Regions from separate parts of the Thermoflexus sp. genome, predicted to be linked through region 1. Evidence: riboswitches for the same ligand, from Rfam matches in the RefSeq annotation. Region 1 holds a riboswitch; each other region holds the start of a gene.
What was found. A riboswitch is a leader RNA that binds a small molecule or an ion and turns the genes downstream of it on or off. The one in region 1 is predicted to bind thiamine pyrophosphate.
Positions count from the first base shown of each region.

Region 2: it holds a riboswitch for thiamine pyrophosphate, as region 1 does, so the genes downstream of both, thiE (thiamine phosphate synthase) here and thiO (glycine oxidase ThiO) in region 1, are expected to answer to the same signal.
Region 3: it holds a riboswitch for thiamine pyrophosphate, as region 1 does, so the genes downstream of both, cytX (putative hydroxymethylpyrimidine transporter CytX) here and thiO (glycine oxidase ThiO) in region 1, are expected to answer to the same signal.

Region 1 is NZ_DAOUCJ010000033.1:2,403-12,950, forward strand. It holds gene VAE54_RS04270 (amidohydrolase family protein) at 64-1,095, opposite strand; gene VAE54_RS04275 (iron-sulfur cluster assembly protein) at 1,092-1,814, opposite strand; gene VAE54_RS04280 (nitroreductase) at 2,241-2,807, shown strand; gene VAE54_RS04285 (methylmalonyl-CoA mutase family protein) at 3,008-4,690, shown strand; gene VAE54_RS04290 (hypothetical protein) at 4,899-6,164, shown strand; TPP riboswitch at 6,314-6,411, shown strand; gene thiO (glycine oxidase ThiO) at 6,533-7,660, shown strand; gene thiS (sulfur carrier protein ThiS) at 7,708-7,917, shown strand; gene VAE54_RS04305 (thiazole synthase) at 8,030-8,800, shown strand; gene VAE54_RS04310 (thiamine phosphate synthase) at 8,797-9,417, shown strand; gene VAE54_RS04315 (prephenate dehydrogenase) at 9,438-10,415, opposite strand; gene aroF (3-deoxy-7-phosphoheptulonate synthase) at 10,393-10,548, opposite strand, start outside.
Region 2 is NZ_DAOUCJ010000041.1:4,627-15,174, reverse strand. It holds gene VAE54_RS05025 (FGGY-family carbohydrate kinase) at 1-444, shown strand, start outside; gene VAE54_RS05020 (SDR family NAD(P)-dependent oxidoreductase) at 588-1,367, shown strand; gene VAE54_RS05015 (MgtC/SapB family protein) at 1,442-2,686, shown strand; gene thiD (bifunctional hydroxymethylpyrimidine kinase/phosphomethylpyrimidine kinase) at 2,811-3,635, opposite strand; gene thiE (thiamine phosphate synthase) at 3,705-4,364, opposite strand; TPP riboswitch at 4,420-4,550, opposite strand; gene VAE54_RS05000 (DUF433 domain-containing protein) at 4,589-4,798, opposite strand; gene VAE54_RS04995 (DUF5666 domain-containing protein) at 4,995-5,528, shown strand; gene VAE54_RS04990 (DUF5666 domain-containing protein) at 5,536-5,865, shown strand; gene VAE54_RS04985 (sigma-70 family RNA polymerase sigma factor) at 6,024-6,602, shown strand; gene VAE54_RS04980 (DUF5666 domain-containing protein) at 6,589-7,689, shown strand; gene VAE54_RS04975 (amidohydrolase) at 7,743-9,071, opposite strand; gene VAE54_RS04970 (ATP-dependent DNA ligase) at 9,083-10,548, opposite strand, start outside.
Region 3 is NZ_DAOUCJ010000075.1:63,047-73,594, forward strand. It holds gene VAE54_RS09010 (amidohydrolase family protein) at 1-249, opposite strand, end outside; gene VAE54_RS09015 (Xaa-Pro peptidase family protein) at 539-1,642, shown strand; TPP riboswitch at 1,831-1,961, shown strand; gene cytX (putative hydroxymethylpyrimidine transporter CytX) at 2,041-3,351, shown strand; gene paaD (1,2-phenylacetyl-CoA epoxidase subunit PaaD) at 3,446-3,940, opposite strand; gene paaC (1,2-phenylacetyl-CoA epoxidase subunit PaaC) at 3,937-4,731, opposite strand; gene paaB (1,2-phenylacetyl-CoA epoxidase subunit PaaB) at 4,703-5,026, opposite strand; gene paaA (1,2-phenylacetyl-CoA epoxidase subunit PaaA) at 4,998-6,029, opposite strand; gene VAE54_RS09045 (TetR/AcrR family transcriptional regulator) at 6,057-6,665, opposite strand; gene hutG (formimidoylglutamase) at 6,783-7,748, opposite strand; gene acpS (holo-ACP synthase) at 7,773-8,153, opposite strand; gene VAE54_RS09060 (alpha/beta hydrolase) at 8,188-8,976, opposite strand; gene VAE54_RS09065 (MFS transporter) at 9,088-10,440, opposite strand; gene VAE54_RS09070 (PrsW family glutamic-type intramembrane protease) at 10,446-10,548, opposite strand, start outside.

The DNA of each region.
Region 1 (10,548 bases):
ATAAACCAGGATAAGCATGTGCAGCAGCCAGGCCGCGCATGGGCCTGTTGTGTAATGGCCCTCCTATGCAGCCATCGCAGCCAGCCGCTGGCCGATCGGATCGCGCTGGAGCTTCTCCCGTTGAGCGGCGATGTCGATCCCATAAAGCCGCGCCGCGTTCTCCCCCAGGATCTTGCGTTTGGTCTCCAGGGTCAGATCAACGCCATATTCCTCTTTGATGTCCGGCGGCAGCTCGAAGGAGATGAACCGCTCAATGATCCAACGCGGCGACCAGAGGGCATAATCGCTGCCGAAGAGAATGCGATCAGGTCCCAGCCAGTAGAGGAGATTGGCCATGATCTCGGCGAAATACCGTGGGCGGGAGTGGATAAAGGCGATGGCCACCGCCAGGCCCGCGTAGACGTTCTTGTCCTGCGTCGCGATCCAGCAGAAGTCATCCAGGCGCGGCAGGCCACAGTGCTCCACAATGAAATTCAAATCGGGGAAGTCAGAGGCCGCTTGATCCACATCATGCACATCGAAGGCATCCTTGTTCAGCGGGTAGATCGTGGGGCCTTTATGAACATGGATATTGCGGATCCCCAGCTCGCGGCAGAGCTCCAGATAACGGTAAGCCATGGGCTCCGTCAGTCGCCATCCACGGGACTCCCCCCGCCACTCCGCTGTATAGAGCTTCAAGCCCTGGATGGGATATTCCTCCACCATCCGCCGGAACTCATCCAGGCCCTTCTCTCCCCAGCGGGGATCAAAGGTGCCGCACAGGATGAAGCGCTCGGGATACTTCTGCTTGAGGACGTAGTTCTGGACATGGGTATTAAAACCGTTCTTGAAGAACTCAGTGAGATAGGTGGAGTTGAAGATCCCCATATCCACATAGCCTTCAAGAAAGAGATCCCGGATCAGGGTTTCCTCATCGTATTTGCAATATTTATCGAAGGGCCAGACATAATCCGCGGGGCTGAGGGCCTTGTGATAATCGTAAAAGCAAAGCATCCAGCCTTCCCCGTATTTGTTCCGCCAGTTCTCCGGGCTTCCATCCCAGAAATGGATGTGGCCATCGATCACGAAAATCTCCTGTCCATCGACCCGGATCATGGGGCACCTCCTTTCCGACTGGCCAGCAAGGCCTGGCAGAGAAAAGCATTGGATTTGAAATTCAGGAGAGCCGCTCGACTTCGACAGAGATAGTCGTTGAAGGATTCGAGAGGGATTGGATGGCCATCCGCATCCAGCATGAGGGGAGCATCGGGGCGCATATCGAGGCCCAATTCCCGCCGTCGCTCCAGATAACGCCGAATCGCTTCCCCGGGCTCAAGCGACACCCACACACCATCGGCCCGGCGGACATGCCACGTTCCGCCGGATTCAGATAAATCAGCGAGGCGCAAGGCACAGATCTCCTGTGGGGAGAAACCCGCAGCGCGGAGAGCGTTCAGGAGCGCGAACTGACGGCCCAGATAACTTTTGCGCCGGAAGAACGCACGGAGCTCATCCAGGGATCCCGTAACCTCTCCGGGGAAAGCTTCTTCAAAGGAGCGCCCATTCTGGACAGCGGACTCGATGGCTTCTGAGGCGAAGTGATCCAGCAATCGGATTTGAACAGCCTGGATGCCTTCAACCTGGAGAAGAGCACGCCGGATATCTTCCACCATCATGAACACGAAGTTGGGGGCACACCAGAAAGTGGGCAAACGAAGGGTCACCCACGCGCAGGAGCCTTCCACGGTCACTGCCTCGACAAACCCAAGCCGGACAATGGAGTGATCCAGCTCCGGGTCCAGAACTCCATCCAGAGCCTGCCAGAGCTCCACCACTACCGATCGCTCTCGCGCCCTGGCATCGGCGTCTATCTCCCCGAACCCGCCATCTGCCCCTCCTTCCCTGTCCACCATATAGTATAGAGCAATAAGCAAAACCTGTCAACTTGAGGAGAGTTGATGAGAATTAATTGTGATTTAAATAACAATTTAGAATATTTCATCGCAATTTAGTGATATTAATCACGGATAGATTTTGCGCGGGATAAATAAACCGCACTCCGATGGGGGGATGCCCCTCATTCTCCGCATTCAGGTCCTCCCGCAGGATCTCCTGGAAGACTGCTTTTGGGACCGTCTTGCTTTCCCCGTTCGAGCCCAGCTGCCCATGTCTTGTAAAATAGCGATGTGTTTCCCACAACTACGGATGGGAAGGACGCTTTGCATAGCGAAGGTCATCCCATCTGAACTCTGGAGGTTCCTATGGATGTCCTGGAAGCGATCATGACCCGCCATATGGTGGGGAAGGTGCGGCCGGAGCGGCCGACGCGGGAGGAGATCGAGACGTTGCTCCGGGCGGCGGTGCGCGCCCCCAACCACCGCCTGACCGAGCCCTGGCGCTTCGTGGTGATCACCGGCCCGGCCCTCGATGAGCTCGGCGAGGTCTTCGCCCAGATCCTCCAGGCCGTCAAGCCCGACGCCACCGAAGAGGAATTGAAACGGGAACGGGCGAAACCCCATCGGGCCCCGGTGATCATCGCGGTGGCCTGCCTCAAAGGCCGCGACCCCATCGAAACCCACGAGAACATCGTGGCCACCGCCGCCGCCATCCAGAACCTCCTCCTCGCCGCCCACGGCATGGGCCTCGGCGCTTACCTCCGCACCGGCGACACCGCTTACCATCCGCTCCTGTTGCGCTGGCTGGGGGTCCCAGAGGACGCCCAGTTCATGGGCTTCATCTATCTGGGCTACCCGGCTCCGGATGCCCCACCTCGACAAACCCCCCGCCGCCCCATCGAAGAAGTTACTCAGTGGCGGGGATGGTCCTGAAGGCCATCATCCACCCTCGCCTGCAAAGCCGGGGGCCGGACGGAGGGCCCGGCCCCCTTGCCTTCCAGGGAAAAGCGGACGATCGTTTGTTCCCCCACCCATCTCTGCGTATAATGACGGCGAGCTTGATCCTCCAGACCCTGGAGGACGACAGGCCGAATTCCAGCCACCCTGGAACAGACTCCAGGCAGGAGGGCGCCATGTTCGATCGGGAGAAGCTTCAGGAGCTGGCCGCGGCGCGGGATCGGTGGGAGGAGACGACGCTACAGCAATGGCTGGCCCGCATGCCGGAGCGCCAGGAGGTCTTCACCACGGTCTCCGGGGAGCCGGTGAACCGCCTCTACACGCCCCTCGATCTCCCCGACTTCGACTACCTCCGCGACCTCGGGTTCCCCGGCGAATATCCTTTCACCCGCGGTATCCACGCCACGATGTATCGGGGCCGCCTCTGGACGATGCGCCTCTTCGCCGGCTACGGCACCGCCGAGGAGACCAACGCCCGATTCAAATACCTGCTGGAGCACGGCCAGACCGGCCTCTCGATCGCCTTCGACCTTCCTACCCTTTACGGCTACGACACCGACGATCCCATGGCGGAAGGGGAATTCGGCAAGTGCGGCGTGGCGGTCTCCTCGCTGCTGGATATGGAGATCCTCCTGGACGGCATCCCCCTGGATCAGATCACGACGTCGATGACCATCAATGGGCCCGCAGCGATCATCTGGGCGATGTATCTGGCGGTGGCGGAGAAGCGTGGCATCCCATGGGATCAGATCGGCGGCACCACCCAGACGGATATCCTCAAAGAATACATCGCCCAGAAGGAATGGATCTTCCCGCCCGAGCCCTCCATGCGCCTGGTGGTGGATATGATCGAGTTCGGCTCTAAATATGTGCCGAAGTGGAACCCGATCAGCATCAGCGGCTATCACATCCGGGAGGCAGGAGCGACAGCAGCCCAGGAGCTGGCTTTCACCCTGGCCGACGGCTTCGAATACGTCCGCTGGTGTCTGCGGCGGGGCCTGGACATTGATTCTTTCGCGCCCCGTCTCTCGTTCTTCTTCAACTGCCACAACGATTTCTTCGAGGAGATCGCCAAATTCCGGGCGGCCCGCCGGATCTGGGCCCGGGAGATGAAGGAGACCTTCGGCGCGAAGAACCCGCGCTCCTGGTGGCTGCGCTTCCACACCCAGACCGCCGGCTGCACCCTCACCGCCCAGCAACCCTACGTGAATGTGGTCCGGGTGGCCCTCCAGGCCCTGGCCGCCGTCCTCGGCGGCACCCAATCCCTGCACACCAACGCCCTCGACGAGGCCATCGCCCTCCCCAGCGAGTTCGCCGCTAAGCTGGCCTTGCGCACCCAACAGGTCATCGCCTACGAGAGCGGAGTGACGAACACCGTCGACCCCCTGGGGGGCAGCTACTACGTGGAATATTTGACCAACCGCCTGGAGCAGCAGGCCTACGAATACTTCCGCAAGATCGAGGAGCTGGGCGGGGTGATCCCCGCCATCGAAGCGGGCTTCTTCCAGCGGGAGATCGCCGAGGCCGCCTATCGCTACCAGAAGGAGATCGATGAGAAGCGCCGGATCATCGTTGGGGTCAATGAGTTTGTGGAGGAAGAGGAGGTGAAGCCACCGATCCTTCAGATGGACCCCGAGGGGGAGCGCCGGCAGCGGGCGCGCCTGCAGAAGCTCCGGATGGAGCGCGATAACGAGCGCGTGGGGCAGGCCCTGGCCGCCCTTCAGGAGGCCGCTCGCCGGGAGAACGGGAATCTCATGCCCTATATCCTGGACGCCGTGAAGGCCTATGCGACCCTGGGGGAGATCACCCGGGCGCTCAAGGCGGTATGGGGAACCTGGCAGGAGCCGCTGATTATCTGAGCGAGGGGCTACGCCCCCCCTCCTTCCGGGGCGGGTGGGCGCGCCCATCCGCCCCCCCAGATCTCTGAAGAGGGACAGGCTCCCCATGCGGCGCGGCGCTCCCCTGCAACGTCCTGTTGGGTTTGGAGACACCCTCTTCCGTTAGGGCATAGGAGATGAGAGCCCGTCGCCTTCCGCTCCAACTTCCCCAATCCCGTCGAATCCATCGATGGGTCCGGAGACCTTCCGAAAGATCGATCCGCACCTGCGGCGAGGACGGAACGGAATCCTCATCAGCCTGCTCGCCATCAGCCTGTCCGCCTCGCAGCCTTTTCTTTCCTTCGAAGATCGCCTGAGCCTGCATGTGGCCGGGCGAGGCTTCCACTTCGCCACCTGGCTCCTCTCAGTCTGGTGGGAGAAGCTGATCCTCGACACCGCCACCCCGCAGGCCTTTCTGGATGAGGCGACCCAAGGTCGGACGCTTCGAGGCTTTTTGCGCCATCTGGAGGCCGCGCAGCAAGCGGCGGCCGATCTGGAACACCGGATGGCCGGCTCCGAGCCCACCGATCCCGCCATCCTGGAGGATCTCCGGCGTCGCTGGGAGACGGAACATCGGAAGCAGGAAGCGTTGCGTCCCCTGGTGGAGGGCATCCTCGCGGAGCAGCTCGCTGTTCTCCTCCGCGGGGAGGGATTGACTCTCCTGGGCTATCCGATCCCCCCGGTCAACCTCCGCCTGACGGCCATGCCCAACCTGCTGGTGGTATCGCCCCGGGATCGGATCGTCCAGCGGGCCGCCCTCCCCTTGCAGGCCGATCTCACCGCCGATGAGATGGAGCGGATCGAACGACACGTCGATGGGGCCTTCAACGTGTCCTCCCTGGTCGTTCCCCTGGGCGGCCTGGCTCTCTACCCGGCAATGATTCTGGAAATCCCTTCCCTCCCCTACCTCACCGAAACCATTGCCCATGAGTGGACCCATCACTGGCTCTTCCTGTGGCCTCTGGGATGGTTCTACGAGCGCCCGGAAGCTCGCACCATTAACGAGACCGCCGCGGATCTGGTGGGGAAGGCCCTGGGACGGGCGTGGCTGGCCCGCTTCTACCCCGAGGATCTCCCCTCACCCCCCTCCCCTGCAGACTCGCCCCATGCTCCAGAGGAACAGCCGGCCTTCCATTTCGGACGGGAGCTGGCGAAAACCCGAACGGTGGTGGAGCGACTGCTGGCGCGGGGGGAGATCCGCCGGGCGGAGCAGTATATGGAGGCCCGACGCCGGGTCTTCCTGGAACACGGCTACGTGATCCGCAAGCTGAACCAGGCCTACTTCGCTTTCTATGGCGCCTATGCGGCGGAGGAAGGTGCGGCAGGCGTGGAGGATCCCATCGGCCCGCGCGTGCGTCGCCTGTGGGAGCAGAGCCCATCGTTACGGGCCTTTCTGTTCCGGATCGCCTTCATCACCGACCTGGCCGGCCTCCGCCGGGCGCTGGGGGAACCATAAACCGTCTGGCCCTCCCCGCGACGCTCCAGGCCACGGGGGCAGAGAAAACCAGCCGCCTGACCTCTACCTCCCGATCCTCCTCTCATGTCGGTAAATTGACAGGATGCCTCCTCTGACTTAAAACAAAGTAAGAGTTACATGGCGCGGGTCCGTTGGGGGAGTCCGGGCGAGCCGGGCTGAGAGGACGGCCATATCCGCCGTCGACCCCTGGAACCTGATCCGGATCATGCCGGCGGAGGGAAGACGGGCGCGCCGCGGCGATCTCGCACCACCTCCCTGTGATCCCGCCCTCTCCTCCTGGCTCCGCCTCATCTCATACGGAAACTGGATTCGCACAGCCAGATTTCTCCGGGAAGTAGAGCGCCCTCATGACGAACGCCAATGAAATCGTGATCATCGGCGGCGGGATCTGCGGGCTCTCCATCGGCTGGTTCCTGGCCCGCTCTGGATACCCGGTGACGATCCTGGAACGGGGCGGCGCCGGGCTGGGCGCGACCTGGGCGGCCGCCGGGATGCTGGCCCCTCACGCGGAGGCAGAGCCCGGTGAGGAGAGGCTCCTGCCGCTGTTGCGGGCTAGCCGCGATATGTGGGCCGACTTCGCCCGGGAGCTGGAGGCCGTCTCCGGGATCCCCGTGGACTACCGGGACGAAGGCACGCTGGTGGTCGCCCTCGATCGGGACGACGCGGAACGCTTGAGGTTCCTCTATGAATTCCAGCGCAGCCAGAACCTCCCCACTGAGTGGCTTTCCGGCTACGAGGCCCGACGGATGGAGCCGCATCTCTCCCGGCACGTGGTGGCCGCCATCTACAGCCCGCAGGATCATCAGGTGGATAACCGGAAGGTGGCCCGGGCGCTGATCGAAGCCTTCCGAAAGGCCGGCGGACATCTGCGGGAACACACGGAGGTGACCGGGATCGTGATCGATGAGAACCGCGTCCTCGGGGTCCGCCTCGCCCGCGGATTCCTGGAGGCCCACACGGTGATCCTGGCCGCCGGGGCCTGGTCCGCCCAGATCCCCGGGCTCCCCCCCGAGGCCCGCCCGCCTGTCCGGCCTGTGAAGGGTCAGATGCTGGCGGTGCAGATGCCTCCCGAGGCGCCCCTGCTGCAACACGTGGTGTGGGGGCCGGATGCCTACCTGGTTCCCCGTCGGGATGGTCGGTTGTTGATTGGGGCGACGGTGGAGGAAAAAGGGTTCGATGCCCACCTGACCGCCGGAGGGATCTTCCGGCTGCTGCGAGGGGCCTGGGAGATCCTGCCCGGGATTGATGAGCTGCCCATCGTGGAGATGTGGGTGGGCTTCCGGCCGGGAAGCCGGGATGATGCACCGATCCTGGGGCCGACGGCGGTGGAGGGGCTGATCCTGGCGACCGGCCACTACCGCAACGGCATCCTGCTGGCCCCGATCACCGCTCACGCCATTCATCACCTGATCGTCCATGGCGACCTCCCCGAGGTCGCGAAACCGTTCACCCTCGCGCGATTCTGCCACCGGTAGGGGCAGGCCCCTGGGCCTGTCTCCCTGGAGTGAAGGAGGGAAACCCGATGGAGGCCATCCTGATCGTCAATGGACAGCCCCATCCGTATCGGCCGCATACGGTTCGGGAGCTCCTGGCCGCCCTGGGCCTGGATCCCGATCGCCCGGGCATTGCGGTGGCGATCAACGCCACCGTGATCCCCCGACCGGAATGGGGGAACGTCCGGCTCCAGCCCGGGGATCGGGTGGAGATTGTCCACGCGGTCGCAGGGGGATGAACCGGCACGGAGGTGGGAAGGCCGTGCGCGGTTCCCCATCAGGAGAAAGGGGTCCACTCTTTCCTCCCGGATTCACGGCGCAGTTTTCTGTAAGATCTTCAGGAGGCCTATGATGAACGAAGGACTGGTGATCGCCGGACGGGCGTTCCGCTCGCGTCTGATCCTCGGAACAGCTCGATATCCCAACCTCCAGGTGATGCTGGATGCCCTGGAGGCCAGCGGAACCGAAATCGTGACCGTGGCCATCCGCCGGGTCCGCTTCGGGGCTGATGGGGAGAACCTCTACGACCTGCTGCGGGATCGCTATTTCATCCTGCCGAACACTGCCGGATGCTACACCGCCCGAGATGCGGTGCTCACCGCCCACCTGGCCCGCGAAGCCCTGGGCACGAACTGGATCAAGCTGGAAGTGATCGGCGATGAGGAGACCCTCTACCCCGATGCCGAGCAGCTGCTGGAGGCCGCGCGCCAGCTGGTGAAGGATGGCTTCGTGGTCCTCCCCTACTGCACCGATGATCCCATCCTGTGCCGGAAGCTGGAGGATATCGGTTGCGCGGCGGTGATGCCGCTGGGGGCGCCCATCGGATCCGGGATGGGGATCCTGAACCCGTATAACATCCGGCTGATCCGCCAGATGTGCACGGTGCCGGTGATCGTGGACGCCGGGGTGGGGACTGCATCGGATGTGGCGATCGCGATGGAGCTGGGATGCGATGGGGTGCTGCTGAACACCGCAGTGGCCCAGGCGCGGGATCCGGTGAAGATGGCCCGGGCGATGCGCCTGGCGGTGGAGGCCGGACGGCTGGCCTATGAAGCTGGCCGCATCCCCCGCCGCTTGTATGCCGTGCCCTCCAGCCCGATGGAGGATCGCATCGAGGTATGAACCTCCCCCAGCCGCCGCTGCTGGTGATCACCGACCGTCGCCTGGCCCGCCGGCCGCTGCTTGCTGTGATCGAGGCGATCCTCACAGCTGGCGGGCGCTGGGTGATGGTGCGGGAAAAGGACCTCCCCGAAGATGAACTGGCTTCCCTGGTTCGGGCGATCATCCGGCTGGCCCGACGCGTGGGAGGGGTTGTGGTGGTCAACACCTGGGCATCGGTTGCCGCAGCCTGTGAGGCCGATGGGGTGCATTTGCCTCAAGGCCTTTCGGTCGCCGAAGCCCGACGCATCGTCGGCCCGGGGCGCTGGGTAGGGGTTTCCACCCACAACCTGGAAGAGGCCCTACGCGCGGTGGAGGAAGGGGCGGACTATATCACCCTGAGCCCCATCTTCCCTTCCGTCAGCAAGCCGGGCTATGGACCGGCGCTGGGGGTGGAGACTCTCCGCATGGTCGCCCGAGCGGTATCCATCCCGGTGGTGGCCCTGGGGGGAATTACCCCGGAGAACGCCCGCGCATGCCGGGAAGCCGGCGCGGCGGGAATCGCGGTCCTGGGCTCCGTGATGACTGCGGAAGATCCGGGAGCGATCGTTCGCGCCTATCTTTCTGCCTGGGGGGGTTGAATCGATCGAAAACGCGAGGTTCACGGACCGGGGAAGCGGAGCGCCCGACGCCGGGCCGAGAGGTGCTCCCATTCCAGAGGCAACACCGGTGGGGATGCGCGTAAATCCTCCCGCCAGCGGATGAGGATCTGGCAGAGGGCCTCCAGAGCGGCGCCGAGCTCATCGGCGTTGCTTCGCACCACCTCGCCCATCATCCGCGGATCGCTGGCCGCCACCCGGGTGGCATCCCGGAATCCGGAAGCCGCGATCTCCCACATGGCCGGATCCCCCGCGGCCTCGACGGCAGCCATCAGCGCCATGGCGGTCACGTAGGGGAGATGGCTCACCCAGGCCACCCGCCGATCGTGGATCTCCGCCTCCATCCAGATGGGGCGCGCTCCCAGAAGGGTGACCAGCTCCTCAGCCTGCACCGCCGCCTCCGGTGTCGTTCGGGAGGTCGGCACCAGAATGAACGGTTTCCCGAGGAAGAGCTCCGGATCGGAGGCCAGGAAGCCCGAGCGCTCCCTGCCTGCCATGGGGTGCCCCCCTACTGCCCTCACCCCTTCCGGCAACCGGGCCATCGCCGCCACAATCCGCCGCTTGGTGCTCCCCGTATCCAGGATCAGCTGGCCGGGTCGCCAGGGGAGGGCCTCCAGGAGCTCCTCAATGGTGCCCACCGGCGTGGCCAGGATCACCCCATCCGCCGCAGCGACCAGCGCAGGGGGATCCAGCAAGGCCTCGAAAACCCCGGAAGCCTGGGCCTCTGTCCGTGTAGCCGGATCGCGATCCGCTCCCAGAACCGGGATGCCCTGTTGCGCCAGCCGCCGGGCGATGGAACCGCCGATCAGGCCCAGACCGATGACACCCCAGCGAAAGTTCTCCATCGTCACAACCCGAAAAGAGAGTGGACGAGCGCCTGCCCGCGCGTCCGGGAAATCCCAACCCCGAATGCCCTCGGGAGGAGGTCCGCTGCGCGCCCCCCGAACATGGCATGCGTTACGGCAATGCCCGTAGGGCAAGGGCCACGGCTCGCGCCTCCCGGACCAGGCGGGCGAAGGCCTCGGGGGTCAGGGATTGACGGCCATCCGACCAGGCCTCCTCCGGGCGGATGTGAACTTCCGTCAACAAGCCATCCGCCCCTGCGGCAATGGC
Region 2 (10,548 bases), on a different contig from region 1:
GCCCGGGGGATCTTCTTTGGGCTTACCCTGAGCCACAGTCGGGGTCATATGTTCCGCGCCATCCTGGAGGCGGTGATCTATGGATTCCAGCATCATCTGGAGATCCTACAGGAGCGCGGCTATCCCATCCGACGGGTGCTGGCTACCGACGGCGGGGTGCGCAGCGAGCTGTGGCGTCAGATCGCCGCAGATGTTCTGGGGCTTCCGGTGGAGGCCCACCCCGGGCATCCCGGCTCGGCCCTGGGAGTGGCTTTCGTGGCCGGGATGGGCGCTGGCCTGTTCCAGGATTGGGCGGAGATCGAGGCCTTTGCGGGTCCGGCTTACTGGAATGAACCGAATCCCGAAGCCCACCGGCGGTATCAGGAGGCTTACCGCCTTTATCGGGACCTTTACGAAGCCCTAAAACCGCTTTTCCCTCGCGTGGGTCGACTGTCTGGGGGGTGAAACTCAACAGGGGTCACACGCCTGATTACCTTTAGGGAACCTTCCTCCTTGAGGCCCAAGGGGCCCAAGGAGGGGCTGTCTTGCCTTCTCTATCTTAGTCTGAGGGTGTAAGTTCCAGCTCCTTTCTCCAAGGAGGCTCATCCATGGGACGCCTGGATGGACAGGTTGCGATGGTAACCGGCGCGGGGACCGGGATCGGAGCGGCTATCGCCCGAACCCTGGCTCGAGAAGGGGCTTATGTGGCCGTAACGGATATTAACGAGGAAGGGGCCCGTCAGGTTGCGGAGGAGATCCGTCAATCCGATGGGGTCGCGGAATCCTGGCGTCTCGATGTCACCAGGAAGGCTGACAACGTCGCGGTGATGGATGCCGTGGTCGCTAAATGGGGACGCCTGGATATAGTCTGCCCGAACGCTGGGGTTTCCACGATGAACTGGGTGAAGGACCTCACGGAGGAGGAATGGGATTATAACTTCAACGTGAACACGAAAGGAGTGTTCTTTACCTGCCAGGCCGCTATTCCCCATATGATCCGCCAGGGCGGCGGTCGCATCATCATCACGGCGTCCATGGCCGGCCATCGGGCTGTCCCTCTGCTGGCGCACTATGCGGCCTCCAAGTGGGCGGTGATCGGCTTCGGCCTGAGTTTGGCGGTGGAAGTGGGCAAGTATAATATCAAAGTCAATCTGATCTGCCCCGGATTTGTCCGCACATCGATGCAGGAGCGCGAGATCGTGTGGGAGGGGCAGCTGCGGGGGATGGATCCAGAGGCCGTGCGCGCGGAGTATGTGAGCAAAACCCCGCTGGGGCGAATTGAGGAACCTCAGGATGTGGCCAACGCCGTGCTGTTGTTGTGTCTGCCTGAGGCCGATTTCATCACCGGCGCGGTTCTGGATGTGACGGGCGGGGCCCATCTCACATAGCGTTTTGTCTCGCGTCCCCTTCGGTGCAGGAGGACAACTGCTTGTGGTTGTCCCACCTCGTTCGAGATACGACGATGGGCGATCTTCGGGGATACATTGAACCGATCGGGATCTCGCTGGGGATCGGGTTGCTGATCGGGCTGGAGCGGGAGTGGGCGCATAAGGATGTGGGGTTGCGCACCTTCGCCCTGGCGGCGCTGGCGGGGTGCCTGGCCTGGCTGATCCACCCCGTCGCCGCCTTCCTGGTCCTGGCTGCGGCGATCGCCCTGGTGAGCATCCTCAATATCCGCAGCATGCTGGTGGACCGCTCCCTGGAGATGACGACTTCGGTGGCCCTGCTGGTGACGCTGCTCCTGGGCATTGTGGTTGCGCAGGGGTATTTCCTGGTGGCGGCGGCTACCGCCGTGCTGGTGACGATGCTCCTGGCCTGGAAGGCGGAGCTGGTCCGCTTTACCGTGGGGCTTTCCCTGGAGGAGCTGCGCTCCATTGTGCTGTTCGGGGTGCTGACGCTGGTGATCTATCCCCTCCTGCCGGAGGGCCTGTCCCCCACCGTGGATCCCATGGGCCTGGTCAACCTCCGGGCGGCGTGGCTGGTGGTGGTGATCCTCTCGGCGATCGGCCTGGTGAACTATGCGCTGCTGCGGCTTTACGGCGCCCGGGGGATCCATTTCACCGGGATCCTCGGCGGGCTGGTGAACAGCACGGCGACGGTTTCGGAGCTGGCCCGGCGATGTCGGGGACAGGAGGAGAAAGCCATGGATCTGGCCCTGGAGGGGATGCTGCTGGCTAACATCGCCATGATGGCCCGCAACGGCCTGATCCTGGGGATCTTCGCGCCGGCCGCGCTGCTCCACGGCTGGCTGGCGGTGGGGCTGATGGCCGGCCTCACCGGGCTGATGGTCCTTCGGATCCTCCGGCAGAACGCATCTTCGGCTGCGCCGGCGATCCGCTTGGCTTTCCCCTTCTCGCTGCGCCATAGCCTGCTCTTCGGGACGTTTTATCTGGTGATCCGGGCGGCCGTGGTGCTGGCGGATCGCTTCCTGGGACCAGGAGGATTTATGGTGGCGACGTTCCTGGGCGGGCTGGTGAGCAGCGCCTCGACAGCGGCGGCGGCGGCGACCCTGGCGGCGCAGGGGCAGATTTCGATGGAGGCGGCAGGGCTTGGTGTGGTGCTGGCCTCCATGGCCAGCTTGCTCTTCCACGTGCCGATGGCCCGGCTGGGCGGGTTGCGGGGCCCCTGGTTGCGCCGCCTGGGATGGGCTTCCGTCCTCACCGTCCTGGTGGGGATCCTCGGCCTGGCCGTCGAAGGGTGGCGGTGAAACCGAACGATCAGGGGCGGCTGGGGCCGCAGGGCATTGAAGGGGTTCCCCACGGCCCCAGAAGGGGAAGGGGCCATCCCATCTTCCGAAATGGGCGCCCGGCGGCGGATGTCCTGCTCGCCTTCTATCCGGGATAAGCCCGGGCTTTCAGCAAAGCGAAGTGATCCATCGGCCCATACGCGCCCCGGCCGAGTTTAAAGGCCCGGGAGGCCTGGAGGATCGCGGTCAGATAGTCTTTCGCCTGACGGATGGCCTCCAGGGGTGGGAGACCCCTGGCCAGCCCCGCCGCGATGGCCGAGGCGAACGTGCACCCCGTCCCATGGGTGTTCACCGTGTCCACCCGTGGGGCGTCCAGCTCATAGAAATCCCGGCCATCGAACACAATGTCCACGCTGTGATCATCCCCTTCCAGGTGGCCGCCTTTCACCACCACCCAGCGCGGCCCCATCTCGTGGATGATCCGTGCTGCCTCTCGCATATCCGCCCGGCTCCGCAGCTCCCGCCCCACCAGCGCCCGCGCCTCGTGGAGGTTCGGGGTGACCACCATCGCCAGGGGGAAGAGGTGACGGATCAGTGCGTCCTGGGCCTCCGGGCGAAGGAGGGGATCCCCACTCTTGGCCCGCATGACCGGATCGACGACCAGACGCTCCACGCGGTATTCCCGCATTTTCCCGGCGACCACCTCGATGATGGCGGCATTCGCCAGCATCCCCGTTTTCACCGCGTCGGCGCCGATGTCGCCCAGCACCGAGTCGATCTGGGCCGCCACGAACTCAGGGGGGAGTTCGAAAACCGCCTGGACTCCCCGGGTGTTCTGGGCGGTGAGGGCCGTGAGCACGCTCATGCCGTAAACGCCCAGCGCGCCAAAGGTCTTCAGATCCGCCTGGATGCCCGCCCCCCCGCCCGAATCCGATCCGGCGATCGTTAGGGCACGAGGCAAAGTGGTCATCGCCATCCTCCTGGTCTGAGGATTGCAGAACTCCGCGAGGGCTGGAGGCCCTGATCCCGCCTCCATCCGTTAAGCGCCGGAGGGGGAGCGCTTCTCCCGCTCGGCCAGCGCTGCATCCACCGCCCGTCGCAGGGCGCGCGCGGCGGCCTCCGGATCGGGCGCCTGGGTGATGGCGGAGATCACCGCGACCCCGGCGGCTCCCATACGGATGCACACGGCGGCGTTCTCCGGAGTCACTCCGCCGATGGCTACCACCGGAAGCCGCGTGGAGCGGACGACGGCGGCCAGCCCCTCCAGTCCGATGAGAATCGGGTTGGCCTTGGAAGCTGTGGGGAAGATGGAGCCCGATCCCAGATAATCGGCGCCGGCGGCCTCCGCCGCTTGAGCCTGCGCCGGGGTGCGGGCGGAGACCCCGATGAGGGCCTGAGGGCCCAGAAGGCGCCGCGCCACCTCAGGAGGGAGATCCTCCTGGCCCAGGTGGACCCCGTCCGCATGGATCGCCATGGCGACGTCGACGCGATCGTTGATGAGGAAAGGAACACCATATCGCCGGCAGAGCGCCCGCAGGGCTTCCCCCAGCCGGAGCATCTCCCGCAACGGCCCGGATTTCCAGCGCAACTGCATGGCGGTGATCCCCCCCTTAAGGGCCGATTCCGCGATCTCCAGCGGCGATCGCCCGGAGGTGAGCGCCGGGTCCAGAACGAGGTAAACGCGCAGGTCCAGCGCCATCCCATGAGCTCCTTCAGAGGCGATCTTCGTGGGGAGAGATGGAGAGACGCGAGGGGCAAACGGGTGGCGACCGTCCCTCCGCCGGCATGACCCGGATCAGGTTCCATGGGTCGGCACCAGGGCCGGCCTCCGGCCGGCAGGGCGCCCTCTCAGCCCGCTTCCCCGCGGACTCCCCACGTCGCCCCGAAATTCCGCGGTTACTGTAATGTGAAAAAAGGGGCCTGTCAAATTCGACGCTGGCTATAGGCCAGGGCGGCCCAGAGATCCTCCGCGCTCAACGGGGGATACTCCCGAAGGATGTCTTCAAAGGACATCCCTTCCGCCAGGCTGCTCACAATCACCTTCACCGGAATCCGCGTGCCACGGATACATGGTTCTCCATGGTGGATCTCGGGATTGATGACCACTCGCTCTCGCCAGTCAACGCGCGCCATCTTCCGAATCCTCTCCTGGTGGACTTTTCTACTATACAACCCTACCCTTCCCCGTGCCGAACCGATGGCTGAGACGTGGCCCTGGCCTTCCCCATAGAAAATCTCGAATCCCACCCCCGTAACCTTTTCCGGGTGATCTCCGACATGACATGATGAGCGAACCCGGGTTCAGCATCCTAAAGACGGGGGTGGTCCCATGAAAAAGGGCATCGGTTTCGGAATCTTCCTGCTGGCGTGGATCGGGTTGATGCTAACGGCCTGCACGACCCCTCCGGCATCCAGGGAAGGAACCGCAACGCGCTGGGAGGGAACAGTGGAGGCGATCCTCCCGGATGGCCTTCAGGTCTCCGGCCGGCTGGTTCGCTGGACCGGCCAGACGCAGATCCTGGGGGACCTTCAGGTAGGAGCCCGAGTGGAGGTGGAAGGGGCCCCAGCAGATGGGGCTTGGAATGCCACGATGATCCGGGTTCAATCCTCGGGCGGATCGGTGGCCGGAACGGCGGGAGGGACAATGGTCTCTCCCCTGCCCACTCCTATCCTTCAAATGGAGTTCAAGGGGGTGGTGGAGGAGGTTTTGCCCAACGGTTATCGGATTGGGGGGCGGACGGTGATGGTGACCGCGACCACGCGTGTTGAGGGTCCGATCGCCGTGGGGACTTTTGTGGAGGTGAAGGGCGTTCTGCAACCGGACGGAACGATCCTGGCGTTCCGGATCCATGTTGAAGACTAAGGAGGAGGTGGAGTTCAAAGGTGCCGTGGAGGAGATCCTTCCCGATGGCTATCGCATCGCTGGTCGGACGGTCCGGGTCGATGGGAATACCCGGATCGATGACCCTATCACCCTCGGCGCCTGGGTTGAGGTGAAGGGGGTTCTTCAGAGCGATGGCTCCATCCGTGCCCTTCGAATTCAACTTGAAGATCGGTCCGGGAAGGATTCTGGAACGCGAGAGGAAGGCAAGAAAGGTGACAATGATGGGAAGAAAGGGGATGATGAGAAGAAGGATGATGGTGGGAAGAAGGATGAGGATCACCACAAGGATCGTCCCGAAAAGGATGATTCCGACTGATAATTCGGGAGAATCAGGGAGGCATGGGGTTGGGCGGGCCGCCAGGATATCCTGCCCAACCCCCTTTCCCGTGAGGCTTGAACGAGGCGGTGCCCACAATGAGGGCCTGTGGGAGTGGCATCTTCCCGCCCGAGCGGATACGATGGGATCTATCGACGGTGGAAACTTTCCTTGAGCGATCTGGAACGGTGATAGACGAACAGGCCCTGCTGGCCCGTGCACGGTCCCTGGACCCGGAGGCCCTGTCCGAGCTGCACGAGCGGTATTACCAGATGCTGTATTTCTACGTGCTCGGCCGGGTAGGGGAGCAGGCGGTTGCAGAGGACGTGACCGCGGAGGTCTTCCTGCGCCTCCTCGAAGCCTTCCATCGGGGACGGGGGCCGGATCGCCATCTGGCGGCCTGGCTGTTCCGGACCGCGGATCATCTGGTGGCCGAACATCACCGCGCCCATTACCGGCATCCCCAGGTCCCGCTGGAGGAGGATTGGGGCCGCTCAAGGGCTGCGGAAGAAGGGAAGGATGTGGTGGTGCGGGAACAAGTCCGGGAGGCCCTGAAGCATCTGACCCCGGACCAGCGGGCGGTGATCCTGATGCGTTTCTGGATGGATCTCCCGCTGGCCCGGATCGCCCAGGAGCTGGGGAAAAGCGTGGGAGCTGTGAAATTGCTTCAGCATCGGGCCCTGACGGCCCTCGCGAAACGATTAAAGGATCTCCGAAATGACTATGGCGAAGCGTGAGGACGTTCTGGAAGAAGCGTTGGAGAGGCTGCGGGAAGGGGCCACGCTGGAGGAAGTAACGGCTCGATATCCGGAAGTGGCCCCGGTTTTGCGCATCGCCCGGATGATCGAGGCCGTGCGTCCCCCCGCGCCGTCCTTGCGGGCGGAGCTGGCCTCCCGGACTGCTTTCCTCCAGCGCGCGGAAGCCCTGCGGTCCTCCCGCCGCCCATGGGCCGCGGTTCTGTTCGGATGGGGACGATATGCGCCAGCGGGGGCTGCGATCGCGGTCGCACTCCTCATCATTGGCGTCCTCCATGCCATGGCCCAGGGCAGCCTGCCGGGAGATCCCCTCTATGGGATCAAGCGTATGGAAGAGCAGGTCTGGCTCGCCCTGACCCTGGATCCGGTAGAGCGGCGTCTGGTGGAGGAGACGCTGGCGGCTCGCCGCTGGGAGGAATACCGGATGCTCACTCAACAGCGGGGCATTGGAACGGTGACCTGGGAGGGTCGGATCGAAGCCATCGAAGGGACCACCTGGCGTATCGGAGGTGTGCCGGTGGAGATCTTCCCTGAAACAGAAATGCTGGGGCCTGTAACTGTGGATCAGAGGGTGAAGGTGACGGCCTTCCTGGGGCCGGAAGGACAGCTGATCGCCATGCGCATCCAGAGGATCTCCGAGACTCCCACGCCGACGCCCGAGCCGACCGGGACGCCTGCGGAGGCCTGGATGGAGGCCACCTCTACACCGGTTCCAACGCGGATCCCCCGGCCGACGCCCACACCTTTGCCGACGGCAACGCCAGTTCCGACCGCCCCGCCCTTGCCGCCGGCGACGGTGGCTCCCACGCCCGCTCTAACCAAGACGCCCGAGCCAACCCAGACACCTGAGCCAACCCGGACTCCAGGGGAAGAAGGGGAAACTATCGAGTGGAAGGGAGTGCTCCAGGCGATCTCCGGATCCACCTGGATCATCGATGGACGCGCTGTGCAGGTGACTGGGGATACAGAGATCCGGGAGGATCCTCACGTGGGCGATCGTGTGGAGGTCCGGGCACGACGTCAATCGGATGGCACCCTGATCGCCGTGCGGATTAAGCGGGAGGATTGAACCCGATGAAGATCCCTCCGCGGGTGAGGTCGGCCTACGGTCCAGGCAATGGGCTAACGATACGTTTGTAATCGCCGTCCATGTGCCCGCTGGGCCAGCCGATCCGCTCGCGCCTGGACCTGACGCAGGATCTCCGCTTTATCCAGCGTAAGCAGCCGGCGTCCTTCCATCAGCACCTGCCCGTTCACGATCACGGTGTCGACATCGCTGGCCCGGACCGCATAGACCAGTGCCGCTTCCACCCGGTGCACCGGCTGCACGTGCGCCCCATCCAGCCGGACCAGGATGAGATCGGCCAGGTAGCCAGAAGCCATGCGTCCCAGGCGCTCTTCCTCTCCCAGCGCCCGCGCCCCCTCCCACGTCGCCATCGTTAGCGCTTCATGCAGGGGCAACGCCCGCGCATCCCGACGCTCGTGCTTCTGGAGCAGGGCGGCCAGCCGCATCTGTTCCCAGAGATCCAGGGTGTTGTTGCTCGCCGCCCCATCCGTCCCCAGGCCCACCGGGATCCCAGCCTGGCGCATGGCCGTCACCGGCGCGATCCCCGCGGCCAGTTTCAGGAAGGTCTTGGGACAGTGGGCCACACCGACCCGATGGGCGGCCATCAACGAGATGTCCTCCGGGGTCGCATGGGCTGCGTGGGCGCAGAGCAGCCGGCCCTCCATCAGGCCGGCACGCTCCAGCAGTCGGACCGGCGTGACGCCGTACCGCTGGAGGCTGGATTGCACCTGTTCTGCGGTTTCCGAAGCGTGGATGTGGACGCCCAATCCCAGCCGCCTCGCCTCGCGGGCGACCTCCTGGAGGAAGTCATAGGGGCAGGTGTAGGGAGCGTGAGGCCCCATCCAGACGCGAATGCGGTCCGCCGCTGCGCCGTGCCAGCGGGCCGCAAAGGTCGCCGTTCGATCCAGCTCTTCCCGGGGGTTCTGTCCGAACATCGCCCAGGCGAGGTGTGCACGCAGCCCGGCAGCAACGAAGGCCTCGGCCACCTGATCCATCTCGAAATAGTGGTCCGCTACCGTCGTGATCCCGCTCTCGATCATCTCCACCGCTGCCAGCAGGGCTCCCCAGTAGATGTCCTCCGGGGTCAGGTTCGTCTCCATCGCCCAGATGTAATCGTTAAACCATTCCTCGATGGGCACATCCTCCGCCGATCCACGGAAGAGGACCATGGCGGCGTGGGCGTGGGTGTTGATCAGGCCAGGCATGGCGACCATGCCCTCTCCTGGAATGACCCGGGCTGCGGAAGCGGGGTCGACCTGACCGGTGGGCTGAATCGCGGCGATCCGGGAGCCCTGGATCAGGATGTCCTGCCCGGCCCGCACCGCAACCCCTTCCGGGCCGGGATCCACTACGGTGACCTGTCGGATCAGGAGATCGTAGCGCATCCGGGTTCTCCTTATCCGGCGAGCTGCACCCGTTTCTGCATCTGGAACATCGAGAGGATCTCTTTTACGGTGGTGGCGTCTTCCGGCCCCTTATCCTCGCGGATCCATCCCACGACCCGGGGGAAGCGAAGGGCATAGCCGGGTTCCTCATTGGTCTTCCCGCATGTATGAACCGGCGAGCGGGTGATCTCATCGGCCAGGACGGTCACTACATATCGGGGTTCCACCCACACGTCGGGCTCGAGAACCGATTCCACCCGGGCGGGCCGATGTTCCGTTCGGATCTGATCCAGCAGCTCCCGGATCCGCACCCATTCTTCCTCGGTCAGGCCGCTGCCGATCTTGGCCACCGTCTTAAAGGTATCCGAGTCGGGATCATAGACGGCGCCCAGGAGTGCCCCGATGCCGAACTTCGCCCGCATGCCGCGGCCCCGGAAATAGCCCACGATGACAACATCGATGGTGTCGCTCAGCTCGCCCTTGTAGGAGCGCTTCAGCTTGATCCAGTGGAAACCGCGCGCGCCGGCCTGATAGGGGGCGTCCAGGCGTTTGGCCACGATACCCTCCATGCCGCGCTCGATCGCCTCATCGAAGAACTGCTGGATCACGCGGGGGTCATCGGTGATGATCCGATCGACGAGGCGGATGCGGCCATCCGGCCGGATCAGGCGGGATAGCACCTCAAAGCGGGTGGCGTAAGGCTGGGGGGTGTAATCCTGGCCATCGGCATAGAGGAGATCGAAGGCGAAGAGGACCAGGGGGTATTCCCGCATCATCTCCTCGACGCCATGCTTGCGCTTCCGCTGGACGGTGACCTGGAAAGGGTAGATCTCACCGGTCTCCTCATTGACCGCCACGGCTTCCCCTTCCAGGATGGCCTCCCGGGCGTCGATCTGCTGGCGGACCGCTTCGATGAGCTCTGGGAACATGGGGGTGGTGCGCTCCAGATTGCGGGAGAAAATCTCCACCTGGTCGCCAGCCTTATGGATCTGGCAGCGGAAGCCGTCCAGCTTGACCTCGACGGCGCATCGGCCCAGCTTCTCCACGATTTCCTGGGCGCTGGGGAGGCGCTCCGCCAGGGCCGGTCGGATGGGGTTCCCCACCCGAATGCGGAACGCGCGGATCCCTTCGATGCCCTGCTCGAAGAGGGTCCGGGCCACCAGCCCCAGATCCGAGCACAGGTTATATGCGCGCTCCAGGTCCGGCCGCAGGCTTCGATCGCCGGCGACGGCTTTGGAAAGAGCGTCCAGGATGGTGGGATCTCCGACCCCGAGCCGCAGGCGCCCCAGGACGAAGCGGGCGATGTAGCGGGCTTCCTTTGGAGAGGATCGCCGGAAAAGATCAGCGAGCATCTGGATCTTGCGTTCGACGCTTCCCTCGCCGGTCGTTTCGGCGATCCGCAGGAGAGCCTCATAGACTTCCTGCACGCTCATCCCGGCCGGGTGGGTTTTCCGTTGTTGAAGCAATTCTTCCACCA
Region 3 (10,548 bases), on a different contig from region 1:
GTTCTCCGGCGTGCCGCCGACAAAGAGGCCCACCTCGCAGCGCGCCCCCGCCCGAGCGCGCTGCACAGCTTCCTGGAAGGCCGCGGGATCCGTAAGGGGCGGGCGGGTGTTGGGCATGGCCAGCACCGTCACCACCCCGCCGGCCAGCGCCGCCGCCGTCCCGCTGGCGAAATCCTCTTTATGGGTCTCCCCTGGCTCCCGCAGGTGCACATGGATGTCCGCCGCTCCAGGCAGACGGATGGTGGTCATGCGGAGGGCCCTCCCGCATGGCGGCTATATAAAAAAAGCACCGGGAGCGAGATCGCCTTCCCGGTGCCTGAAAAGCACAACCGGCGCCCCACCGATGAGGGCATCGGCGGAGCGCCAGAGCTCGTGTATTGAAGGAAGAGTCGAACCGATTCCCGGCCCATGCCGGGGTTCTATGTTGCCACAAGCGGGAGAATTTGTCAAACTGATCAGGAGAGCTTTCCCAATTTCCCGGGCCTGAAAGGCGGTGGGGGTTGGAAAGGACCCGGAGACGGAAAGGCGGGAGGCGACGATGTCCCACCCACGCTGGCTGCGCTTGCGAGAGGAAATGAACCGGGAAGGGATCGAACTTCTGGCCCTGGTCCCCGGCGCCAATCTGTTCTACGTGACCGGCCTCTCTTTCCATCGGATGGAGCGCCCCATCGTGGCGCTGTTTCCCCTGGATGGCGATCCCGTATTGATCCTCCCGGCCTTCGAGATCGAGAAGGCCCGGCAGGCGCCGATCCCATGGCGCCTGTTCCCTTACACCGACGAGGAAGGGCCCGCACGGGCTTTCCAGGCGGCGGCGGCAGCCGTGGGCCAGCGCGGACGTCCCATCGCCGTGGAAACCCTGGGGATGCGCGTGCTGGAATGGTCCATGCTCGCCCACGTCTTTTCCTCCCCCGAACCGATCGCGGCGGAGCCGTTGCTGGCCCGGCTGCGGATGGTGAAAGATCCGGACGAAATCGCCGCGATTCGACGGGCCGTCGCAGTGGCGGAGGAAGCGCTGCGGATATGGCTGCCCCACGTTCAAAGGGGGATGACCGAACGGGAGGCGACCCGGCGGCTGATCCAGGCGTGCTTCGCGGCCGGGGCGGACGCTCTGGCCTTCGAGCCCATCGTGGTGGCCGGACCAAACACGGCCCTCCCCCACGCCATCCCGACGGACCGCCCTATCGGGACCGGGGAGCTCCTGCTGGTGGATTTCGGGGTGATCGTGGAAGGTTATGTCTCCGATCTCACGCGAACTTTTGCGGTGGACGAGCTGGACCCCGAGCTGCGGTGGATCTACGAGCGGGTTCAGGAGGCCAACGCCGCCGGCCGCGCCGCCGTGCGGCCCGGGATCCCGGCGGAGGCGGTGGACCGGGCGGCCCGCTCGGTGATTGAGGCGGCCGGCTATGGCGCCCACTTCACCCATCGCACAGGCCACGGGCTCGGGCTGGAGGTCCATGAGCCCCCGTATATTGTGGCGGGGAACACCGAGCTCCTTCAGCCCGGCATGACCTTCACCATCGAGCCCGGGATTTACCTGCCGGGGAAGGGCGGCGTCCGCATCGAGGACGATGTGGTGGTGACGGAATCCGGGGCGGAATCCCTCACCACGTTCCCCCGCGAACTGATGTGCCTGGGAGGATGAGATCTCCAGCAGAGCGCGGGGCTTTTCAATGTTCTGAGAGATCGGGGGGTGCAGGGGGCTTTTGCCCCCTGCCGGGAGGCTGCGGGGGGTGTCCCTCCACCTCCTGCCGGGATGGGTAAGATCTTCGAAAAGCCCTGGCAGAGCGCTGGAATTTGACAGCGTCGTCTTGCAACGCTAAAATCGCGTTTCGAAGCGACGTGGGGAGTCCGCGGGGAAGCGGGCTGAGAGGGTGCCTTGCCGGCCGGAGGCCGGCCCTGGCGCCGACCCATCGAACCTGATCCGGGTCATACCGGCGGAGGGACCGTCGCGACCGCTTCGATCTCCTCGCCCGCCCGTCGGCGGGCTTTTTTGTTCCCCCACGCCGCTTCATTTCCACACCCTCTTCAGGGAGGTTCACCATGGCGATCCTCAAAGCATGGGCTCGCGCGTTTCCACGGATCCAGGCGCCCCCCGAATGGGGCATCGAGCCGGTGCCGGTGGAAGCACGGCGCCTGGGGTTCCTCGATTACGCGGTCCTGTGGGGAGATCTCGGCGTGGGGCTGCTGGTGATGGCCGCCGGCGCCCTGCTGGTGCCCGGCCTGGGGCTTCCCCAGGCCCTGCTGGCCATCCTGATCGGGACGCTGCTGGGCAACCTGTTGCTGGCCGCCACGGGATACATCGGCAGCCGAACGGGCGCACCCACGATGGTGCTGCTTCGACCTTCCCTCGGGCGTCTGGGGTCGTTCCTCCCCACCGCCCTCAACGTGCTCCAGCTGATCGGCTGGGGCGCCTTCGAGATCATTATCATGGCTCAGGCGGCGGATTTCATCAGCGCCCGCTTCCTCGGGTTCTCCAGCTACCCCTTCTGGGCGATCCTCTTCGCCCTGTGGTGCACCCTGATGGCCATCGGAGGGCCTCTGGTGGTGGTGCGCCAGTGGCTGGAGAAATTTGCGGTCTGGGTGGTGTTGCTGACCACCATCTGGCTGACGATTTATATCGCCCTCACGTATGACCTGGGAGCTGTGTGGCGGCGACCGGGGACCGGGGAGATGCCCTTCTGGCTGGCCGTGGATCTGGTGGCCGCGATGCCGATCTCATGGATGCCTCTGGTGGCCGATTACAACCGGTTCGCCCGGCGGGCGGGGCCTGCCTTCTGGGGAACTTACATCGGCTATCTCATTGCGAACGTGTGGTTCTACGGGCTGGGCGCCCTGTTGCTCCTCACCGCCCAGACCGGTCAGCTGGTGGAAGCCATCGGGGCGCTGGCCATCGGCTGGATCGTGCTGCCCATCATCCTGGTGGATGAGACCGATAACGCCTTCGCCGACATCTATTCGGCAGCCGTATCCCTGCAGAACATCTGGCCGGGGGTCCGCCAAGCGCTCTTCGCCGGAGCGATCGGAGCGATCTGCCTCCTGCTGGCCCTCACGGTCCCCATCGCCCAGTATGAGAACTTCCTGCTCCTGATCGGCACAGCCTTCGTCCCGCTGTTCGGCGTGCTGGCGGCCGATTATTTCGTGGTGCGCCGCTCCTACACCGAGGCGGATCTGTATCGACCGGCCGCCATCCGGTGGGAGGGCCTCGCGGCCTGGGCCGCCGGGGTGGCCACTTACCAGGCTCTCACCCGCCTGGCCCCCTCGGTAGGGGCTACCTTCCCCACCTTCATCGTGTCCTTTGCGATCTACGGGATCATCCCCATAGCCCGAGGCCGGATCACCCGCGCCGCGTAAGCCCGGACAGAAGATCCGGAGGGGCGGGCGAGGCCGCCGGAGATGGCCTCGCCCGCCTGTTAGATCCTGGGGAAGAAAGGAAGCCCTTTCGGCCTCACAGGGGTTTGAACGCCTCGAAGGGCTGCTGGCACGTGTTGCAGTAGAACAGCGCCCGACAGGAAGTCGGGCCGAACAGGTTCTCCATCCGGGTATCGGTGGATCCACAGAAGGGACAGGGCAATTTCTCAAACGCCGTGAGCGTGATCTCCGCCGGGACCGGCCGGGGCGGCGCGATCCCCAGCTCGCGCAACGCCTGCCGCGCGCGCGCGCTCATCCGATCCGCAGTCCACGGCGGGCGATAGACCCGCTGCACCCGGACGCTGCGAGCCCCCAGGGCCCGGATGCACGCCACGATCTCCTGCTCCATGACGTGCAACGCCGGGCATCCCACGAAGGTGGGCGCGAAATCCACCTCCACCTCATCCCCCTTCACCCGGACCTCATAGATCAGCCCCAGGTCGACCACCGAGACCGTGGGGATCTCCGGGTCCTTCACCGCCTCCAGGGCTGCCAGGACCGCCTCGCGCGTCAGCGCCGCGCCCTCGCTCACCATGTCTCCCCCAACCCCGAACGGGCCACCCCCTGGAAGTCCGCGAGCAGCGCGGCCAGGTGCTCCGTATGCCGGCCGAGCCGCCCGCCGTAAACAGGCTCCGCCTCCGGGATCCTCAAAGAGGCCGCCTCCAGGATCGGCCGGACCTCCGCCTCCCAGCGGGCCCGGAGCTCGGCCTCCGGGGGCTGGATCCCGGCTTCCACCCGCAGGATTTCGCCGGGCGTCGGCTCGAAGAGCCCCAGGGCATGGGGCCATGCCTGCTCCAGGGCCGCCTGCATCCGGCGATGGCTCTCCTCCGTCGCATCCCCCAGTCGCAGCACCCATGCCCGGCTGTGCATCAGATGATACGTCTCTTCCCGCCGCACCTTGGCCGCCGCCGCCGCCAGCGGCGTCCAGGCGCTGGCCATCAGGGCCTCCAGCCGGACCTTCTCCGCAAAATCGAAAAGGAACTGTCGGATAATGGTGAAGGCCCAATCCCCTTTAGGGAGCTCCACCAGCGTCGCGTTGCGGAACTCCGGGGGATCCCGGAAGTAGGCCATGCGGTCCGGATCCGGCCACCCCAGCTCCTGAAGCAGGGAATACCAGAGGACCGCATGCCCAATCTCATCCTGGGCGATGCTGGCCATGGCGATGTCCGCCTCCAGGATCGGCGCGTGGCCCACCCACTCGGAATCCCGATGGCCCAGCAGGACCTCATCGTCGGCCATCGCCAGAAGCAACTGGCCCACCGCCTCCCGGAGGGGATCCGGGAGGGCAACGGTCTCATTCGGCTTCGGGAAGGGACTGGCCATGGCGCTCCATCCACCTCCGCACCCGCTCCGCCACCCGGAAGCCCCGGGGCTCCCGATACTCCTTCTCCAGGGCGGAGGCGAAGAGCTCCTCCGCCTCCTCGGCCCGGGAGGCATAAATCGCCTCCGCGGGGACCACCCACAGGCTGACGCAGCGGCCCCGACGGGCGAACTGTTCCTTGGCCAAGATGAGGGCCATCTCCGGGTCGGGGGCGTGGACCGCGCCCACGTGCACGTGGGGATCGCCCCGCTTCTCCTGGAGGAAAACCTCATAAACCGGCCACTGCGTATCGCCCATCGCCCCCTCCGTTGATCCGCTGCACGGCCTTCGCCGCCAGGGCCTCCCGCACCCAGCGGCCCTCCTCGTGGGCCCGGCGCCGGGCCGCCATCCGCTCGGCGTTGCACGGGCCGTCGCCTTTGATCACCCGCCAGAACTCGTCCCAATCCGGCTCGCTGAACCGCCAGTGCCCCGTCTCCGGGTCGTAGCGCAGGTTCGGATCGGGGATCGTCAGGCCCAGGCGCAACACCATCGGCGCGTATTGATCCACGAACTCCTGGCGCAGCTCATCGTTGGTCTTCGTCTTGATCCGCCAGCGCAACAGAGTAGGCGTGTGCACCGAATCCCGATCCGGCGGGCCGAAGAGCATCAGGGCTGGATACCACCAGCGGTTCACCGCCTCCTGAATCATCTGTCGCTGGGCAGGGGTGCCGGTGGCCAGAGCCACGAAGGCATCGTAGCCCTGCTTGATGTGGAAGGACTCCTCGTAACAGATCCGCTTCATCGCCCGGGCGTAGGGGCCGTAGGAGCCCTGGGCCAGCATCAGCTGGTTGACCACCGCCGCGCCGTCGATCAGCAGGCCGATGGCCGCCACATCCGCCCAGGTCGGCGTGGGATAGTTGAACACCACCGAATATTTCGCCTTGCCGGCCAGCAGCGCCTCGACCATCTCCTCCCGGGTGATCCCCAGGGTCTCCGCCGCTCGATACAGCAGCTGGCCGTGGCCGCCCTCGTCCTGCACCTTGGCGATGAGGATCAGCTTGCGCCGGAGGGTGGGCGCGTGGGGGATCCACTTCCCCTCGGGGAGCATGCCCACGATCTCGCTGTGGGCGTGTTGGGAGATCATGCGGATCAGCTGCCGCCGGTATTCCTCGGGCATCCAGTCCGTGGGCTCGATCTTCTCCCCCCGGGCGATGCGCGCCTCGAACTCCGCCAGGCGAGCCTCATACTCCGGGCCCTCCTGAGGCGGCGGCGCCTGCTCCGGAACCGGGACCGTGTGACCGTGAATGCGATATGTGAGCATCACGCCCCTCCTTCTGCTCCGATGGCATCACCTGACTGCTTCCGCAGGCTCCCACCTCTGAAGCCCCCGCACCGCCCAATCGGCGAAGGCCTCCGCGATCTGCTCCGGCGAAAGGGGGCCCTTCGGGCGATACCAGACGGCGACGCCGTTCAGCGCCGTCAGGATGAACCGGGTGATCAACGGCACGTCCAGGTCCGCCCGGAACACCCCAGCCTCGATTCCCTCCCGCAGGATCTCGCGGAACAGCGCCTCATAGGCATCCCGACGGGCCAGGACGTCCGCACGGCGCTTGGGGCTGAGGGCTTTCCACTCGTGATTGAACACCACCGCCGCATCCTGGCGCTCCGTCACCACCCGCAGGTGCACGGCCACCGCAAGTCGGAACTTCTCCAGAGGGGAACGCTCGGAGCGGACGATGGGCTCCAGACTGGATAGAAACGCCTGGGCGGCTTCATCCACGATCTCCCAGAGCAGCTCCTCCTTCGAGGCGATGTGGGCATACAAGCTCCCGCCCTGCAGGCGGATCGCCGACGCGATGTCCCGGATGGAGGTGCCGTAATAGCCCCGCTGGCTGAAAAGCCGCCCGGCTACCCGCAGGATGGTTTTCCGTCGATCCCCATGACTTCGTCGCGCCATTTTTGCTAACAAACGTTTGCTTAAATTATATGGGGTTGTTTCAGCCTTGTCAAGATGGGGGCCGGGTGCCGGCAGCGTCCGAACTCCGAAGGAGATCCGCCGCGCAATGCCGGTCCCTCACCGCTGCCGACGGAGCTCCCCCTGCCCGACCAGGAACCGATATGCGAGGGCGGCCGCCAGGGCAACGGTGCGGCCGTCGGGATCCAGAGGCGGCGCGGTCTCCATCAGCTCCATCCCCAGACATGCCGGATGGGCGGCCAGCCGGCGCACCATCGCCAACCCTTGAAAGGCGGTCAGCCCGCCCGGGCTCGGCGCGGAGACCCCGGGGGCATATGCCGGATCGAACACATCCATATCCAGGCTGATCCAGAACCCGGAGGTCCCAACGGCCCCATGCACCAGCGCGGTTTGGGCGATGGACTCCGGATCCGCTGGATGAACCCGGGCTGCCGGGATCATATGGACGCCGTGCTGTCGGGCGATCTCATAGTAAGCGCGGCTGTTCCGCCCCCCGAGGAGCCCGATCTGCACCAGATGGGAGCCCTGCAGGAGACCTTCCTCCAGCAGGCGCCGGAACGGCGTCCCGCTGGTGATCTCCCCTTCCAGAGGCGCTCGCAGATCATGATGCGCGTCGAACTGGATCACGCCGATGGGCTTCCCTCCCAGGCCCTCGCGCACGCCCCGGATGGTGGCATAAGAGAGCCCGTGATCTCCACCCAGCACCAGAAGGCGCAACCCCTGGCGGACGGCTTCAGCGATGACGGCGGCGACCCGCCGGTGGGTTTCGTGAACATCCGTATGGACCACAGCCACGTCCCCCAGATCAACCATGCGCAGGATCCCGGTGAGATCCACCCCGCTCTCCAGATCGAAAGCCGTCATCCGGTAAAGGGCGCGCCGGATCGCCCCGGGGGCCTCGCGGGCGCCCCGCCGGCCGATGACCGTGGTGTCGAAGGGGATGCCGATCAGCGCCACATGGGCTCCCGCCGGATCCGCCTGGATCAGGTCGGCGATCCGCACATCGTGGGGATCCGGGGGGACGGGGGATTGATCCGGTGGGCGAAGCCAGGCGAATGGGCTCATCGGGTGTTTTGGGGGAATGGAAGATCATGCGCCGGTCGAGACCACCACCGCGATGGCGAAACCGCCATCGTGGGTCATGCTCACCGCCCACTGCTTCAAACCCAGCACCCGGGCGCGCTCCGCCGCCCATCCGTGCAGGTGCACGTGGGGCTGCCCCCGGGGGTCGGGCAGGATCTCCACGTCGTGGAACCCAATGCCCTCGCGGGCCATGATCCGCAGGCCGACCCCCAGCGCCTTCGCCGTCGCCTCTTTCGCGGCGAACCGCGCGGCGTATTCGAACACCTTCCCCCGACAGGCGCGGCGCTCCGCCGGCGTGAACACCCGCTGGAGGAAGCGCTCGCCGAATCGGGCCACCGCCCGCTCCACCCGCTGGATCTCGATGATATCAATCCCGATCGCCACCATCTGCAGATCTCTCGCTGGTTCAAAGGGGATCCTTCTAGAGGCCAGGGCGGTCGCATGAACAACCGATGCGATCCAGGAACGATCGCACGGCCTTCGCCACCGCCTCCGGCTGCTCCAGCATCACCATATGTCCCGCCCCCTCGATCCGCACCAGCTCGGCCTTCGGGATATGGGCCGACAGATATTCCGCATACTTAATCGGCGTCATCCGGTCCGCCGTGCCGCCGATGACCAAGGTGGGCGCCCGGATCTCCCCCAGGCGATCCATCACATCGAAGGCATCGCACGCCTGATAATCCCCCTCAACGACCGCCGGATCCGCAGCGAGCAGCATACGACGCCCTTCCTCGACCAGCCGGGCCGGCGGGTTTTCTCCCCAACTCCATTCCAGGATGAGCTCCACCGTGCGGGGGAAATCCGTCCGCAGTCCCTCCAGGATCAACGGGCTGACCCGGAGTCGAGCGCCCGTGGCCACCAGGACGAGCGCCGTGACCCATTCCGGGTTGTGGAGGGCGGCCCACAGGGCGATGGCGCCGCCCATAGAGTGCCCCACCCACACGGCGCGGGAAAGCCCAACCTTCTCCATCCAGTTTACAATCCGATCCGCGTATTCGGCGATGGAGGATCGCCCACGCCCGCGAGAGCGGCCATGGCCCGGAAGATCCAGGGCATAAACGGTAGCCCCGGGCAGGTTCCGCAGGGCCCCCGGCCACACCTGATGGGATCCCCCCGCCCCGTGGATCAAAACCAGGGTATGACGCGCCTCCGGATCCCGGTGGACCGCGTAATAGATCACATCCTCGCCGATCGTTTGCTCGGGCATCTTCTTTCAGCTCCTATGGGGATCTGAAAGCCTGGCGGGCGCCTCCGGTTGGCCCCCGGGCCCCGAGCATGAACTCATGAACCCCCTCTGAGATCGCTGACGACGGTTGTTTCACAGGCTGGGCGAGCCTTCATCCGCCTGCGCGACCTCCTCCGTCCGCCTCAGCCCCCACAGCAACACCAGGGCCAGCGTATAGAATCCGAAGGAGAGAGCAAACAGGCCCCGATAGCCGATGAGATCTGCGATCAGGCCGCCCAGGGACGTAGAGAGCAGAGCGATCCCCAGAAGCGTGTTCGTGAGGCCAATCGTGAGGGGCCGGTCGTGGCCAGGGGCAATCTCCAACAGCATGGACATCCCTCCAATGGCCGCCCCCGAAGCATACGCTCCGCTCAGGACGAACACCGGAAGCATCAGCCAGGCGGACAGGGTGTGCCATAGCAGGCTCAAGGGCCCAACCAGCAGCGCCCACAGCGCGCCGAGCATGCCGCACAGAGCCGCTTTCTCCAGCACGGCCCGATGCCCCTGCCGAAGACTGATCCAACTCCACAGCACGTTCGAGAGCAGGGAAGCCCCAACGTTGAAACCCAGATAGAGCCCGATCATCGCGTCAGGCACCCCGAGCTCTCGGACCGCATAAGCGGTGAAGAACGGCATGGCCAGGGCGGCCCACATCAGGGCGATCCGAGCTCCCAGAAAGAGACGATACGAAGGCCGTCGCCACAGGGCCTGGATGGCCTCCCGCCATGGCGTGAGGGAAGCGCGCCCATCCGGCACGGGGCTGGGCGGTTCCACCACCATGGCGAAGACAGCCATCCCGATGGACGTGAATACCGCGAAAATCAGGAATAAGAAGGCCACATTGTGGGGGAAAGACAGGCCGGCCTGCTCTTCCAGGAGGAGACGAACCATGCCGCTGGCGGCCAGCCCCAGGAGCCCGCCGAAAAAGAGCCGGGCCGCGAAGAACACCCCGCGCTGGCGAGGCGGGATGGTCTTGCCCACGATCTCCATGAACGGCAGGCCGGAGATCCCGGAGGCCAAGGAGATCACGAAATATGGAATAAAGAAGGCGAGGAGCATCCCCGTCGGATGCGGGGCGGTCAGCCAGACCCCCAGCGCCATGGCGAAGGCGCCGAGGGCGCGCACCAGGGCCATCCACCGGTAGAGGCCCATGTAGTAGACCTGATAGCGCATCCATCGGGAAACCAGCAATTGCGGGAGGAACCACAACCCATCCCGCATCGGGGAAACCAGCGCCAGCAGGAAATTCGGGGCCCCCAGACGGGAAAGGAACCAGACCAGCACCAGATTGGGATCCAGGATGGTCTCCGCGAAGATGAAAAACGCCCCGTTCACCACCCCCGCGGTGAAATTCCGGCGGAGATGGGGATCGTGGGCCTCCTCAGGTGAGAGCAGGGAAACCCGAAGCCGTGCCGATCGTATCCGCCAATCCCGCCAGACCTGCATGGCGTTCATTCCCCATATCGAGGATGGCGAGACGCTTCTGCCTTCCCCAGCATCGGCAGCGCCCACCCCAGCCCACCGATCACCAGAAGCAATACCGCCCCCATTCCG